One region of the Filimonas effusa genome, then DNA from elsewhere that is predicted to be linked to it. Evidence: riboswitches for the same ligand, from Rfam matches in the RefSeq annotation. Region 1 holds a riboswitch; each other region holds the start of a gene.
What was found. Region 1 has a riboswitch for cobalamin ahead of metE (5-methyltetrahydropteroyltriglutamate--homocysteine S-methyltransferase). Riboswitches for the same ligand answer to the same signal wherever they lie in the genome.

Region 1 (4,218 bases):
CAGGCCATGCAGCCCTTTAAACCTGCTGTTGCGTATAATGATATTCTCCGAAGGTATGGCCGTTAACCTGCCTTCCTGATCCCGGCCGGCTTTGACAGCCACATTATCATCGGCATTATTGAAGTCGATATCTTCTATCAGTATGTTCCTGGAGTACTCCGGATCGAAGCCGTCGTTGTTTTTATTGAAGGCATTGAACTTCACTTTTCTTGCGATGATGTTTTCCGACTTCAGGAAATGTACGGTCCAGAATGGTGAGTTTTGAATGGTGACACCTTCTACCAGGATGTTTTTGCATTCAAAGAACTGGATCAGTTGCGGGCGCAGGTAATGGCCTTTTCCGAACTGGCGTTGGGATACGGGAACGCCGCTATGATTCATCTCCCTGCTCAGTTGCTGATCCGGCTTCTGAAGGTCGTACCATTTAGCGAAGCCTTCCTTTCCATTACCATCTATAGTTCCTTCGCCGGTGATAGCAATGTTCTCCGCCTGGTAAGCATAAATGAGTGGGCTGTAGTTGTAAAGAAAGGTGCCTTCCCAGCTTGTTGGAACGGCGGGAAGATAATGATCGGGATTGGTTCCAAAAACGAGTTTTGCCCCCTTTGCGAGGTCTATAGCGGTATTACTTACCATATGAATGGGACCGTTCACGATATAAATGCCGGAAGGGACCATGATGCGGCCGCCACCTTTCTTTTTACAGGCGGCGATGGCTTTATCGAAAGCCGGCTTACAATTGGTCATGGAATCGCCCCTGGCGCCAAAATCCGTTAACCGGAAGGTATTGGGAGAGAGTTTGGGAGGAACGATATTCTTCAGGATCTCATCACGTTTTTCTGTCCTTGTCAAACCCTGGGACCTGCCGTTGATACAAGCTACAAAACAAGAAACGAAGAGAATGGCTATGTTATAAAACTTCATCAGACCTTTATTAAGCTGTGTTGGGTTATAAAGCCGTTTACCTTAGAAACAGCCGCTGCGCGGCCGAAATTAAACCGATTTTAGGTATTTTCCACCGGATGCAGGCAAAAGCGGCAGGTCATTCAGTTAACCTTTATGTTATATCTGGTTCAGATCTTTGTTATTAAATGCTGTAAACCTAAACCGTTTGGTTCTGCATCATTAGATTTGCAGCCCGCCGGCGCCAAGCACGCGTTTGCGGGTAAACGTTTATAGCTCTAACACCTAACAATTATGACATTTTCTGAATACGTTGCCTATTTCCAGGATATAGTAGCCAAAGAAAGTACTGAACTGGCTGCGCCTTACAATAACCCCGACTACTTTGATTATACAAAGCTGAACTGGCATAGGATGAACCGCTGGCTAAAAACCGGCGAGTTGTCTGAAGTATTGATTCAAAAGGTAAAAAGCATTGGTGCGCCGCAGCACTGGATACTGATCACGGAACCCTGGTGCGGCGATGCTGCCCATAGCGTTCCGTTTATAGAGCTGTTAAGCCGGGAAAACCCGCTCATCACGCTCAGTTACGAGTTAAGAGATAGTGAACCCCATCGAATTGAGAGCTATCTTACAAGGGGTGGAAAATCTATTCCCAAACTAGTTATCAAGAATACCGAGGGACATGACCTGGCCACCTGGGGACCCCGTCCGGCGGGATGCCAGGAGATCTACGACAGCCTGATGCAGGAGAAGGCCAGCTTCGACAAAGTAAAAGAAGAGATCCAGCACTGGTATAATAACAATAAGGGAGTAGCGATACAGGAAGAGCTGCTGCTGGTTTTTAATGACATGCAGTAAGCACAACCAAAAGGAGCAGATTGGTGCTGAGGCAGCTCCTGACTTGTGCGTTGCGGTAACGACAAAGTAGCTGCACAGTGCATCGAGACTGCTTTAAGCATAATTATGCTACCTAACTGAGATCCCCTATATTTGCTGCCGCTCTTTGCATACATATCAATCGGATATAGGTTTCCTTGACAGGAATTAATAAGGAACCGTGTGAAAATCACGGGCTGACGTGCAACTGTAAGTAACGTAAAGGTTTTACCAGGCAAATCCATTGTCCCCCAAAGGGATGAGAAGGAGGTAAAATGTTACAAGCCAGGAGACTTGCCTCTATCTTAATGACAAGCTTTCACGAAACAGGGCAAGTCGGGCATTGAACTTTATTCAAGATGGACAACCTATGTCCATGCCTACCCTCTTGTTCTCCTGTTTCCATATAGCTTGTGCTGTTAGCAAGTGCATATTTCATTGTTTCACGACTAAACAAAAAAGATGCAAACACACAATCTGGGTTACCCTCGTATTGGAAAACACAGGGAACTCAAAAAAGCCAATGAACAGTATTGGGCCGGGAAAATTCCAGCTCACCAGTTAGAACAAACTGCCAGAACGATCCGCTCCTACAACTGGCAACTACAAAAACAGGCAGGTATAGACTGGATACCCTGTAATGATTTCTCCTTCTATGACCATGTACTCGACACCTGCTTACTAACAGGCGCCATTCCAGAACGTTATCATACACTTATCGTAGATAAAAAACTAAATGACCTGGACCTGGCCTTCAGCATGGCGCGCGGTTACCAGAAAGAAGGTGTGGATATTACCGCCATGGAAATGACCAAGTGGCTCGACACGAACTATCACTATATCGTACCCGAATTCAAGGCCAACCAGAAGTTCAGTTTCTTTAACCAGAAGGTTGTAAAAGAGTTCCTGGAGGCAAATAAAGAAGGCATACAGGCGAAACCGGTATTGTTAGGGCCTATCTCTTTCCTCCTGCTAGGTAAAGAAAAAGAAGCCAATTTCAACAGGCTGGACCTGATAGACAACCTGCTGCCGGTTTACCTGGAAGTTCTGAAACAACTGGATCAGCATGAAGCTTATTATATACAACTCGATGAGCCCTGCCTGGCATTGGATCTGTCGGACAGAGAACGACAGACCTTTACAAAGGTTTACCAGAAAATAAAACAAACGCTGCCTCAACTGCATATCATTCTCAGCAGTTATTTCGAGTGTTATGGAAAGAATCTTTCTACCGTATTGAGTTTACCGGTTCACACGATACACCTGGACCTTGTGCGCTGCCCGGCGCAACTGGATGACATTCTTGCTACTGAATTCACGAAAAGCAGGACGCAGTTATCATTGGGTGTAGTAGATGGCAGGAACATCTGGAAAAACGACTTTTCACATTCACTTGCCATCATCAACAAAGCCGTTAATGCACTGGGTAAGGAACGAATATGGATAGCCCCCTCCTGCTCCCTGTTGCACAGTCCCTGTGACCTTGACCTGGAAACCAATGAAAAGGTGCTGACACCCGAGATCAAGCAGTGGATGGCTTTTGCAAAACAAAAACTGTATGAAGTAAATACGCTGCGGCAACTTGCCAACGGCAACAATTCTTCGGAATTGCAGGCAGCATTGGTACAAAATCAGCAATGTATCGCCAACAGGCAAACTTCTTCGCTGATACATAACCAGCCCGTTAAACAACGTGTAGCGGCGATCACGGAAAAGGATGCGCAGCGCATAAACAGCTTTAGCCTGCGTAAAGAAAAGCAGCATGCGGCGCTGGGACTTCCTTTATTTCCGACTACCACTATCGGTTCGTTTCCGCAAACCAAAGAAGTCAGGAACTGGCGTGCCAGGTGGAAGAAGGCTGAACTTACCGACGCTGAATACAACAAACTACTGAAGGACGAAACGGAGAAAGCGGTTCGCTGGCAGGAAGCGATAGGACTGGATGTATTGGTACATGGTGAGTTCGAGCGCAATGATATGGTTGAATACTTTGGTGAGCAGCTAGCCGGTTTTGTATTTACTGAAAACGGCTGGGTACAGAGTTATGGCAGCCGTTGCGTTAAACCACCGGTTATTTATGGCGATGTTCATCGCCCTGCTCCTATGACGGTGGCGTGGAGCAGTTATGCGCAATCACTTACAACAAAATGGATGAAAGGAATGCTTACCGGCCCTGTCACCATTTTACAATGGAGCTTTGTACGTAACGACCAACCCCGGAGCGAAACCTGTACGCAAATAGCGCTGGCGATTCGCGATGAAGTGGTGGACCTGGAAAAAGCAGGCATCAAAATCATCCAGATAGATGAGCCTGCCATACGGGAAGGTTTGCCACTGCGTAAAGAGAACTGGCAACAATACCTCGACTGGGCTGTACGTGCCTTCCGGGTATCGGCAAGTGGTGTACAGGACGATACACAGATACACACGCATATGTGT
Region 2 (4,218 bases), on a different contig from region 1:
CCAATAGTGGCATTTACACTGTGTTTGGGACGTTTCAGCAGGTATTTGTAAGTGCTGTCTTTTACTGTGGCCCTGCTTTGCGTATGTTCTTCTCCGGAGAGGAAGGTATAGTTCGCGTTTAATGTCAGCTTTTTAGTAACTGAAAGGTTTAACTCGTATTCAAACCCTTTTACATTTTGCTCCAGGAAATTAAAGTACTGGAAGGTAATGTTGTTATAGTCTATACCGTCTTTGATCTTCCGGTAAAAGCCGGCTATCCTGTGACTGAATGCGGCATATTGCTGCTGCACACCCAGTTCATAGTTGGTAGACTTTTCAGGGCGCAGTCCGCGATTACCCGAAAAAGCATCAAACAACTGATAAAGGCTTGGAGCTTTAAAGCCGGTAGCAATACTGCCAAATACACGATAGTGACTGTTAAAGGCATACGAAGGGTTAAAAGTATAAGTATAGTTGCTTCCGTACCTGGAGTGGAAATTAAACCTGCCTCCCAGTTCTACATTAAAGTGTGAACTGTTGTAGTTGAAAGATGTATACATAGAACCCTGGCTGATGGAGGTATCCATAAAATTGCTGTTCCAGGCAGGAGCGGCAAAGTTGGTATAAGCGCTGTTCATAGAGCCGTACCTGTATTCTACACCTTGCAGCAGGCTGAAACCATTACCCAGCTGCATATTACCATATAACTCCGCAAACTGTGCAATACTGCGGTAATCATTGGAGGCGGTGGTGCTAAGGTCATGACGGCGTGATTGGGTGTACTGGTAGTTGCCGGTGAGCGCTATAAAGTCGTCTTTATATTGAAATCCGGCCCCTGTATTAAGCCCTTTGTTATCCACTGTATGATCTTTTTCATCAGCGAAAATGCCCGCGTCGATATCTGTTTTGTACTGATTGTACATGGTAAAGGCTTTCAGCAGCAGATGGCTGTTTGCCTGGTACTGGATCATCGCGTTTGAGGAATTGCCTTTGTACCCGTCATTTTCAAATGACTGGTTGCCTATGCTGTCGTGCGCTGCAGAAAAGCCGTCGGTTTGTAAACGTGCATAACGGGCAGTATAGCTAAGTTTACCGGCTTTACCATACACACTCGCATTACCTCTGAATGTACCGTAGTTGCCACCCGCAGCAGATGCCTGCAGGTTTACAGGTTTGTTGATGTTTTTCTTTTGGGTAATAATGTTAATGACACCGGCAATAGCGTCGCTTCCATAAAGTGTCGATTGCGCACCTTTGCATATTTCAATCCTTTCTGCGTCGTTAACAGAAAAAAGATTAAGATCATATTCATTATTGATCATGCTGGGATCGTTCACGGGCACGCCATCTATAAGTATCAATGTTCTGCCCGATGAGGCGCCACGGGTGTAAACAGATTGTACGGTGCCGGCGTTATTGAGGGCGCCGTTAATAACAACACCAGCCTGTTCATTCAGTACCTGGGCAATTGTTCTTCCGGTACTTTTTTCAAGTTGTTCTTTAGTGATAACAGAAATGACCTTACCGGTGGTGTTCTGCTTCTGTTCTCTTTTGTTCGCGGTAACGATCACTTCGTTCAGCTCTCCGGAAGCGGGTTCCTGTGAGAAGCTTGTTTGCGCAATGGCCAATGCTGCAAAAGCGCAGGCGATTTTTTTCATGCATGTTTGGTTTAAACTGTTCAGAAGGGTACTGGCATGCGTTCAATGCAAAGAGGAGAGGATAGCAGCCGGCTGTGCAGCTGCCTCTCTTCGCTTTTCACCCGAAAGCGCAGTGAGTACTAATGAAACCTGGCAGGTCTTCTGGCTCGTGTTCTGCAGAACGCCTTCCCACCGGTTGCTAACCGGCAGTGGCTTCAGGTTCGGCAGTAAGAAGGTGCACCTTCTTTTTTACATTTTACAGCTACGGGGATAGCGCCGGAATTACACCGGACTTCCCTTTTAATTCCGCATAGCGGAAACCTGGCTCGCGGCAAATGTAATGGAAAAACCGGATTGCCTATTTTAGCATACACAAAACAGGCTTATATGGAACTTTCTTATATATTAAACGAACTGGCAGAAGACCGGGACGAATACTTCCGCGCAATGGCGCCTCCCATTGTTCAAACCAGCAATTTCGGCTTCAAACGTGTTGATGAGCTGAGAGCTGCATTTGCCGATGAATACTCCGGCTGGCTGTATAGCCGCGGCCTCAACCCCACCGTAGAGATCCTGCGCAAAAAACTGGCGGCGCTTGACGGGGCCGAAGACTGCCTCGTATTCAACAGCGGCGCTGCCGCCATATTCGCTGCCGTATTGGCTAATGTAAAAGCAGGTGATCATATTGTAAGTGTAAGGTCTGCCTACGGCTGGGCAAAAAAAATGTTTGAGGTTATTCTGCCCAGGTTTGGTATAACACATACTTATGTAAAAGGAACGGATATCGCTGAATTTCAGCAGGCAACTACACAAGCTACCACGCTTTATTATCTCGAAAGTCCTGGCAGCTGGACCTACGAGCTGCAGGATCTGAAAGCAATAGCCGTCCTTGCAAAACAGCGTTCTATTATCACAATCTGCGACAACAGCCATTGTTCACCACTCTACCAACAGCCTATTGCTATGGGTATAGACCTGGTACTGCAGTCTGCTACCAAATATATAAGTGGTCATAGCGATACTATCGCAGGAGTATTAAGCGGTAGTAGCGCCGTTATAGAACGCATTTTCAATAGCGAGTATATGAATATCGGAAGTGGTATTCAGCCTTTTAATGCATGGCTGTTACTACGTGGACTGCGAACGCTGCCGTTGCGGCTGGAGCAGGCATCACAAACCGCGCTTAAGGTGCTTACCTACCTGAAGCAGCATGAAAGGGTAGAGGAGGTGATCTATCCCCTGGATCCTGCTTTCCCACAGTTTGAACTGGCACAGCAGCAAATGAAAGGGGCAGGAGGACTAATAACCTTTGTTATCAAGGCCGCAAGCGTCGACGAAGTGGAGCGTTTCTGCGAATCGCTTAAACATATCGCTATGGCAGTGAGCTGGGGTGGACATGAATCGCTCATTATTCCGCGCTGTGCCGGTATTCCCCGTGCCGCTTTCATTGCAGGCAGCAGGGAGCATCGTATGTTAAGGCTTTACACCGGGCTGGAGGCTGCCGACTATCTTATTATAGACCTGGAGCAGGCATTTGCTGCTATCCGGCAGAAATGAGCTCCAGGTGCAGCGGGGGGAATCAATGCTGTAGCCGGTAAATACGCCATTACGAGCGCATCACACCTATAGGTGTGCCTTTCCAGTCGGGGAACAAGCCTGATGTATTGCTGATATTAAGGTGTTTACCGGCCACTTCGCTGAATACGGCACGAAAGTCTGTGGTTACAGCCAGGTCACGCCCATCTTCGAGGTTGTCAACAGAAAGGGGCTTCATATTTCCATGAACTATTCCACCATTGACATCGTTGCCCAGTATAAAGTTGCAGGAAGCCCTGCCATGATCGGTTCCATTAGTCCCGTTCTGTTTAACCGTGCGGCCAAATTCCGTCATCGTCATAACCGTTACCTGGTCCTGGTATGCCGATAAATCGGCCCAGAAAGCGGTAATGCTTTCACTCAGATCCTGTACATTACGGGCGAAAATACCATTTTCAGTTCCCTGGTTAAAATGGGTATCCCACCCTCCGGATTCTGCAAAAGCAACTTCCAGTCCCACGTCCATTTTTATAAGCTGGGCAATTTGTTTCAGAGAATTTCCGAGTGCTGAAGAAGGATAAATAGCGTTATTAGCCGGGGTATAGTTACGCACGTTGGTTTTCTGCAGCATTTTAATAGCTTCAAAGCTTTCCTTGCCTGTTTTGCTGAGTAGCGAAGAGGTGGTTTGGTCGTAAAGATCTTCGAAACTTTTGGCGGCAGTGTTGGCAGCAAGCGGATTGCCTTTCATTTGTATTGAGAAATCCTGCAGATTGCTGATGGCAAGCGCCGGGTTATCGCCATAAAACGAACGTGGCATGGCCGATGTAAGGCTTACTGCCCTGAAGGGCGAAGCATCGTGCCCTAATAATCCTGAGGCTCTGTTAAGCCATCCGCTGGAAGTTCCCTTGTTGAAAGGAGTGCCCGATTCCATATAGTCCTGCGCATCAAAATGCGAACGGGTATTATTAGGTGAACCTATGCCATGTACTATCGCCAGTCTTTTTTCACGGAACAGTGGTTCAAATGCATTCATGGAAGGATGCAGGCCAAAACGGCCATCCAGGTC
Region 3 (4,218 bases), on a different contig from region 1:
CGATATGCTCCGTGAATACGACAAAGGGGCTAAAAAAGATAAACGCCAGAAAGAAGCGGTCATGTTCATCAAACAGAAGATCGACTCGGCCAAATGGTTCATCGATATGATCAAGCAGCGGCAACATACCCTGCTCAGTACCATGAACGCAATTATGGAATACCAGCGCGAATTCTTCCTCACAGGCGATGAAACTAACCTTAAACCAATGATCCTCAAAGATATAGCAGAGGTTACAGGGCTCGATATCTCTACCGTGAGCCGCGTGGCAAACAGCAAATTCGTTCAAACTGAATTCGGAACCTATCGCCTTAAATTCTTCTTCAGCGAATCGCTTAGCACCGAAAGTGGTGAAGAAGTGAGTACCCGCGAAGTCAAGAAAATACTCAGCGATCTCATCGAAGGCGAAGACAAACGTAAACCACTCAGCGACGAAAGGCTTACTGAGCTCCTTCAGGAAAAAGGATATAATATTGCACGTCGTACCGTTGCCAAATACCGGGAACAGCTCAATATTCCCGTAGCGCGTTTGCGAAAAGAATTATAAAACAGGAAAACGGCCTCTACGCGGCTGTTTTCCCTAAAGTATATTCCGGTTGTATCCGGCCCAATTGAATATAATGTCTGATAATCAAACTGTTACAACGCAGCCCATGCCGGTTAAATTACTGGCAAAACTGGTGTCCTATCTTTTCCACCCGCTGTTTATACCTACTTTCGTTTTTTTATGGCTGCTTTTTCGCTTTCCCTACGAATTTGCAGGCATTTCCCCCGTCGCAGTGCGTTACAGGATCTTTAGCGTCTTCTGGATGACAGCCTTCTTCCCCGCATTTGCCGTATTGCTGCTATGGCGACTTAAATTCATCAATAGCATTATGCTGCGTACGCCTAAAGACAGGATCGTGCCATATATGATCACAATGTTCTTTTACTGGTGGATGTGGTATCTCAGCCGCAATTTCACCGATCAGCCAATAGTGATCAAATGCTTCTATCTGGGTATCTTCTTAACAACAGTAGCCGGTTTGGTCGTTAATAACTTCCTGAAGATCAGTATGCACGCTATGGGGGCGGCAGGCGCAATGGCTTTCGTTATCCTTACCTGTTTTACTTACGGCATGCACTTGGGCGCAGATATTTCTGTTGCTGTAGTGGCTACCGGCCTTATTTGTACAGCCAGGCTGGCGCTGAGCGAACACGCTGCTGCAGAGGTCTATATAGGACTACTGGCAGGGGTTACCTGCCAGTTTATTGCGTACTATTTTACTATGATTTTCTGATCAAAAAGCTTGCTTATCCCTTGGCAGCGTCCGCTAAGGGTGATGCCTCCTGGGCGGCTATAGGCTGTTGCGCGATAGCAGGTTTTAAAGCAGGCCACATGAAGTTGGCATTCAATATCTTGGAGCTGCGCTGATACCAGTTGTCATTATGATAGATAAAGAAGCAACTGCCACCTTTGATCGTATTGATAATATCTTTATGCTCAGAATAAGAAACTGCAGGGCAGCCATAACTTCTGCCCATAGCACTTTCGCAACGGCTGGCATTTACATAAGTGCTGCCATGCATTACAATATCACGCATACGTACATTGTCGTTAATGCCTTTTTCCATTCCATCAAAACGCATGCTGTAACCGGCTTTGCCTGTATAGGTCTCGGCGGTGATCATGAAGCCCAGCGAGCTTTTGTGTGAACTGTTCAGGTTCGAAAAACTTGTAGCATATTCTCCGCCGGAATTACGGCCATGTGATACATAGGTATTGAATAATACCCTGGAATGAGCGATATCTATAACGTATAAACGCTTTTTGGTACTGCTCTGGCTCATATCTACAATTGATAACAGGTCTGGTTTCGCCAGTTGACCTTTTTCCAGCAGATACTGATAACCCTTATAGGCCTTGAAAAAAGCCTCACGGCTTAAGCCATTACTGTCTAAACCTAAACGGGTATAGATGGAATCAGAAAGCCGGCGGGCTGGAACCGCATTAGCATTGTCGGGTAATAGGGAGGGGAATTTTTTTCCGTCATTGTCATTCGCACGGTGGGCACTTGTAAACGCAATAGATGTAAAAGCACACACACACACAGCTACCGCAAACACTACTTTTTTCATCGAGTTCTTTCCTTTTTAGTTGGGGTGGTTATTGAATTATTACGACATACTATTAATGCTCAGAATGGTAAATTTATTGCAGTTCTTCATAATATTTTAAGATTTTGCCCACTGTTTATGGATTTTTAACGCCATTCCTCCCTTCCCTTAACAATTCCCGGGTTTTATGACATTCCTCAAACAATTCCCTACATTTGCCGCCGCTTTTGGTTTCCCGCTTCCAACGGGAATTAAAAGGGAACCCGGTGTAAATCCGGGGCTGTCCCGCAGCTGTAAGTTTTCAGGTAAGATCCACTTTTACCACTGCCGTACTCCATACCACTGTGACCCATGTCACGGGAAGGTCACCCGGCAGAGAAAATGAGCCAGAAGACCTGCCTTTAGCAACTTGGATTCAACGCTTCCGGGGATTGAAGCATGAATGATTGAAGAGCATAAACGCTTTCTCACATTTTATGGTATAAATGGCTGTAATGACAGTATAGCACAGTAGTCGCTATACCTCACCAGGTTATAGTTGCCCCATAGCATTGTTTCTGCCAGTCCTGTCTTAAACCAAAATGGATATAATGAAAACAATGTCTCGCTCATGGAGCCGGTTGGCGCTCTGCCTGCTCGCAATCCCTGTACTCCTGTTCTCCTGTCAAAAAGACGATACGCCCGCTCAAATCGGTAAATATCAGGACGGCTTCTTTATCATCAATGAAGGCTGGTATGGCCACGAAACCGGCACCGTTTACTTCTACGACCACCGGGGCGACTCTCTCCGGGCTAATATTTATCAGGCCGAAAATCCCGATAAAGTATTGGGTACCATTACCTCCACCCTCCAATACGCTACTATTTTCAATAATAAAATGTACATGGTGGTAAAAGTGGGTGGCCCTCTCGTAGTAGTTAACCCCGCTACCATGAAGGAAATCAACCGTATTGAACCCCTGCCGGGCAACAATGGCGTCTCTTTCCTCGGCCTCAACGACGACCAGGGATTGTTAGGTACCACAAATGGCCTCTATCTCTTAGGATTATCCCCGCTTTCTCTTGGCGCCAAAGTAACCGAAATCACCGGCGCTATCGGCGATATGGTTAAAACGGGCGCGTATCTCTTTGTCGGTTCGCAGAAAACCGGCCTCGTAGTCCTGAATAACAATACATTCAGTACCGTCAAATCTTTTGCAAACGTTCAAATGGGACCTGTTGTCTCTGGCGATGGCTCAGGTGTTTGGGCAATAGCTGGAAATAATTTGTTGAAGATCAACGCCCAAACCCTCACCGCCGATACGGTGAAACTTGCGTTCACCGCTGTTTCACCCTATGGCGCCTGGCGCTCTACCGCTATAACCAGCTCAACCAGGGAAAATGCAGTGTTCTACGCCGAAAACAAAAGCTTCACCGGCGCTACCAGGATCTATAAATATGTTGTGGGAAATACCGCTTCAGCCACTACCCCTTTTATCACATTACCCGAAGGCCAGTATTGCTATGGTAAAGCAGTGGCTTATAATAAGGCAGCCGACGAACTTATTGTCACTACACTTAATGGCGCCTATACAGGTAATATCAATAGGGTGCTTTTTTATAACGCCGCCACAGGTGAGCTCAAAAAAACATTGACGTATAACGGATGGCATTTCCCGGCAATGCCTGTGTTCTATTAGTAAATGTTTTGGGGCATAGGGGCAAACTCTTTTTGCCCTTCATTCGTATATGGCGGTATAAGTCGCGCTTCGTTAACCGGGGCGCACAGTAACCGTTTCATAAATAATTCTATTACTGGTATCGCTGCGCTCGTGCAGCACTGGCTGCACACGCCCAGCAGCCAGTTGATACCGGTAAAATGCAAATGATACTATAACGACTTCCTGACCTGGCTTAACAGTTCTTCTAATCCGTTCGTTTTTATCTCGTACATCGTCGCCAGCAACATTCCCAGCTTTCCCTTCGGAAACCCCTTCCGCTGAAACCACTCCAGGTACGATACCGGTAAATAACACAACACCGTATCCTTATACTTGCCAAATGGCATCTTCATCGTCACTAGCTCCTTTAATATTGAAGAGTCAGGCTGAAATATTTCCACGTAATAATTTGTTTTAAAAT
Region 4 (4,218 bases), 530 kb from region 1:
ACCTGTTAAGTTTAATCTCCTTCGACGCCGACAGGTCACTGGTATACCAGGGCTGCTCATAGTTCTCAGGTATATTGGCGGAATTATGATAACGCTTGCCTACATAAATAAAACTGTAGTTCAGCCGCCATGTTTGATATTGCAGGCTCGATATAAGCGAACCGCTATGCCAGGGAATATAAGCGATCTGGCCGCCATAAGTCAACTTCTGTATTTCAGGATTTTTAGATTCCGTCATGTCCTGCGCCTTTTGATAAGTATAACCAGCCCTTACATTCAATAAAACATTCCCCGGAAACCGAAAGGTCTGATTAGCCACCACATCCACACCCTTTATCTCCACTTTCCCGATATTCATGATCATCCAGCGGTACATGCTATTCCCTTTGAGAACGGCAACGATCTTATCCGTAACCTTGTTATAATAAACATCCGATTGTAGCTGCCAGTCACATAAAAAAGAACTTGGCCGGTTTATGCGATATAAAAAGCCAATATTGTATTGATGTGTAAATTCCGGCTTCAGACTAATATTGCCGATATCGGTATAATACAGGTCATTGAAAGTGGGCATCCGGAATATATTCTTATAGAAGGCCCTGATGTTCAAATCAACTTTCCGAAAAGGCTTGTACGACACAAACACTGCCGGTGTCACTTCATTCCTCGAAGGCGCCGCTACTGCAGAGTCACCAACAGAAGTGTTCCCCCTGGTAATACGCTCATGAACAAACGTACCTAAAACACTTGCCTGCATTTTAAACGCCCCCAGGTCTGCTGCTCCTGCTAATGAAACAAGTGATGTAAACCGCTTTGGAAAAACAAATCCATCCAGGTTAGAATGAAGTGTGTTATACTGGAAATCTGTCGACAAATTAAGATCAACCTTCTTCGACAAACTATATTTATTCGCAACAGAAGCATACCACTCCCGCTGACGGAAATTGTTATCGATATACATTAAGGTCGTATCAGGGTTCAGGTAACGCATATAGTCGTTGGCATACTTTGCATTCACCTGTATATCGTAACCATTCACAATATTCTTCTGAAAAGAGCCCTGCAAAAAGAAGTTCCGGTCCCACTGCCTTTGAGAACGCTTCCACACATTATTGACGATGGCGCCGGGTATGCCTCTTTCTGAATGATAGAAATACCCTTTCACGTTCCACCATCCACGGTTGATATTGCCATACAGCCCGCTTTCAACCCGCTTCGCATCGATATCACCATTTTCCCTGATAGCAGTAGTATCCCAGGCTACATTGCCCGACTCATGAAACACCCTTCTGTAACGGAAAGGATAGCGGCCGGAAGACTTCACATATTCACCACTTAAAGAATAGTTTATGTTTTTCGTTAACTTTTGCTCAAGCAATAAAGAAGGATTGACCAGGTCAAACGAACCCGTTTTAAATACACCTTTAAAATTTGTTCTTTTTAAAGAGTCAAATACCGGCTTCCTGCTCCGCAGGTAAATAGAACCGGATGAACCATAATCTTTGGCAGGTTGAAATATCTCGCTTTTCTGCCCGTTATAAAGAGAAATGGATTCTATATTATCCATCGAAAACTTCCCAAGATCCACCTGCCCGTTTTGAGCATTTCCCAACTGAATGCCATCATAAAATACGCCCATATGATTGGTACCCATACTGCGTATATCTACCGTTTTCAGCCCGCCTATTCCCCCATAATCCTTTACCTGCACCCCGGCAAAATAACGGATCGCATCGGCAACAGAAAAACTGTTTAAACTTTTCAAATGCGCACCAGCCAGCCTTTGCGAAGGAATAACTTCTTTATACCCCGATGTGGAGATAGTAACATGCGGCAACGTTTTAACCACGCTGGTATCCATACGTATAGAATCCCGCCCGGTTTGTTGCGCGTACAGGTTCATACCAATAACTGTCAAAAACACTGCTGCCAGCGTCTTCAATGCCTCTGAATGATCCATCAATAATTGATTTCAGACAGCTTACCGATTGACATACGAAAACAAATAGATACTGAATAGCTTCAGCTCAGGTTGTATTCAAAGCCCCATCCTCGAAAGCTTTAAAAAAATATGTGCAGTGGCAGGTCTCCTGACTTATTCTCACTTTAGACGGCCTTCCCATTTTTATTCACTAAAAACAGTGGCGAACAGATTGTCAAAGTGTTGTTATAGAACTTACAGTAGCGGGTCTGTTCAGGATTTACACCTGATTCCCTATTAATCCTAACATCGTGAAATTTATGCTAAGAACCATTTGCGCCGTGAAAATACTACAAAATATTGATTTTTATTAAAGAGTTGCAGATTGGTGGCGACAGAGGCTACAAACCATGGGTTCAAAATAACCTGTAAATTGTGACATAAAAAGACTGGGCTATGCCTATTAGTAGTTGCTGTAAACAACAACTACTAATAGGCATACTCATTTTATATACTGCGTGTATAGGTTTAAAGCGTATTTCTTCGCAAATGGGTTGCCTGTGGATGTGATTGGAATATATGGGAGCCAGTGGGTGTTTTTTATAGCTCATGGGGTATTTTAGAGATAGGGGGACATCAGGGCTAACCTATGGACTGGAAGAATTATCGGCATTCTTCCCTGAAATGCAGGACGCTGATTTGAGGTTAGCCGGTAATTTTCACTTGTAAATCCTTTTTATAAGTGGTAAATTAGGGCAACCCAAACCTAATTCATGACAACCTATCGCCACCAGCTAAATGCTCACCTGTTCCGGGGAAACTACCTGTTATTTTTACTTATTGTATTTCTTATTGTTTCGTTATTTGTTCGGAGAGTTGATGCGCAGTCGTTTCGGATGGAAAGCGATCCTAATGTGCATATTTACCTGAAGAATGCTGTAGCGCAGAGAGCCGGATGGCGCGTGTGGGGCAACCGACAGATTTCCGGCTTCATTAATATGGCGGTGGTAAACGAGGTTTCGCATAGTTTGTATTTATTTAATACCTATGGGCGATTATTTGATTCGACGGTGTTAACGGCGCATGATTATGCAAGTCTGGTAGATGGTACGACGGATGTGTTTGGCTGGTACCGCAACAGGCTGGATAGCATTTGGCGTTGTATAGAGGATATAAAGCTAAAGTTGCGCTTATTATCGCTTTCTGGAAGCAAGAACTTGCATGGTTCTGGCATTAGAGAAGAGCGGATATCACTGAAAAGTGAGGGTATGCCGGATGTTATACAGGCATTAGAGCAAGAGCAGAAAGCATTGGCATTGCAGCGGGCTATCGTGCAGATGCGTTATAATAGAGTTGCTGATAGGAGTACACCTATCACAGACCGGCGGCTACTAGGGGCTATGCTAAAGCGAAAGGACAGTACACTTTTTTATGCTGCTGACCCGTTAGCTAAGTGGCCAATGATGTCGCTACGGCGTACAGATGCGATGTTGCGTATTTATGACAGGTGGGGAAAAGTAACCGACAGTCTGAAACTGGTAAATAGCGCTTTGCTGACGGAACAGCGGATCAATCCTTTTGAATTGTACCGGGTTTGGCAGGAACGACGGCACCAGTGGCTGCTGAAGGAAGTGCAGGCGCTGCAGCGGAAACAATCAGTTCATAGTTTGAAACAATATCATCAGGCATCTTACCGGAAAACGCAGGAGAGGTTAAGGCTACTATACGAGGAGTTGGATGAACTGGATAAGCAGGTGGAAGGTAATATTGCGCCAGATGAAGCGGCGCTTTTGAAGGCGGTACAGTTAGAATATAGCAGCCAGGAAGGATGCTATAGTTACCTGTCAGGACTTGGGGTAAGCTATTCTTATGCAACTATCCGTGGCGACAAGCGATATGAACTAACAAATCACTTAAGTAATGTGGTAACAACTCTGACAGACAGAAAGGTGCCTGTTAGTAGTAACGGCACAACGATTGAGTACTATATTGCAGATGTAGTATCGGCACAGGATTATTATCCTTTTGGGATGATACAGCCTGGGAGGAATTATAATATTGAGGGGTATAGGTACGGATTTAATGGTCAAGAAAGTAGCAAAGAAATTAACGAGAATAGCTATACTGCATTATTTTGGGAGTATGATGCAAGAATAGGCCGCCGCTGGAATTCTGATCCTATCTTTAAAGCATATGAATCTCCTTACTTATCTTTCGGAGGCAATCCAATTATAAATATCGATCCTGATGGAAGTGATACGATTAATATTACCCGTACAACAACAAGAAAAGCTGGA

Region 2: it holds a riboswitch for cobalamin, as region 1 does, so the genes downstream of both, ESB13_RS18560 (TonB-dependent receptor plug domain-containing protein) here and metE (5-methyltetrahydropteroyltriglutamate--homocysteine S-methyltransferase) in region 1, are expected to answer to the same signal.
Region 3: it holds a riboswitch for cobalamin, as region 1 does, so the genes downstream of both, ESB13_RS16595 (DUF5074 domain-containing protein) here and metE (5-methyltetrahydropteroyltriglutamate--homocysteine S-methyltransferase) in region 1, are expected to answer to the same signal.
Region 4: it holds a riboswitch for cobalamin, as region 1 does, so the genes downstream of both, ESB13_RS10660 (TonB-dependent receptor) here and metE (5-methyltetrahydropteroyltriglutamate--homocysteine S-methyltransferase) in region 1, are expected to answer to the same signal.

The regions. Positions count from the first base shown of each region.
Region 1 is NZ_SDHZ01000001.1:2,290,073-2,294,290, forward strand. Features, by position in the region: gene ESB13_RS08480 (glycoside hydrolase family 28 protein) at 1-921, opposite strand, end outside; gene ESB13_RS08485 (thioredoxin family protein) at 1,195-1,761, shown strand; cobalamin riboswitch at 1,913-2,095, shown strand; gene metE (5-methyltetrahydropteroyltriglutamate--homocysteine S-methyltransferase) at 2,242-4,218, shown strand, end outside.
Region 2 is NZ_SDHZ01000003.1:158,582-162,799, reverse strand. Features, by position in the region: gene ESB13_RS18560 (TonB-dependent receptor plug domain-containing protein) at 1-1,637, opposite strand, end outside; cobalamin riboswitch at 1,752-1,956, opposite strand; gene ESB13_RS18555 (trans-sulfuration enzyme family protein) at 2,004-3,173, shown strand; gene ESB13_RS18550 (DUF1501 domain-containing protein) at 3,223-4,218, opposite strand, start outside.
Region 3 is NZ_SDHZ01000002.1:1,331,333-1,335,550, reverse strand. Features, by position in the region: gene rpoN (RNA polymerase factor sigma-54) at 1-547, shown strand, start outside; gene ESB13_RS16605 (hypothetical protein) at 621-1,280, shown strand; gene ESB13_RS16600 (murein L,D-transpeptidase catalytic domain family protein) at 1,294-2,118, opposite strand; cobalamin riboswitch at 2,309-2,514, shown strand; gene ESB13_RS16595 (DUF5074 domain-containing protein) at 2,688-3,776, shown strand; gene ESB13_RS16590 (DUF3820 family protein) at 3,968-4,198, opposite strand.
Region 4 is NZ_SDHZ01000001.1:2,821,557-2,825,774, forward strand. Features, by position in the region: gene ESB13_RS10660 (TonB-dependent receptor) at 1-1,960, opposite strand, end outside; cobalamin riboswitch at 2,064-2,271, opposite strand; gene ESB13_RS10665 (RHS repeat domain-containing protein) at 2,695-4,218, shown strand, end outside.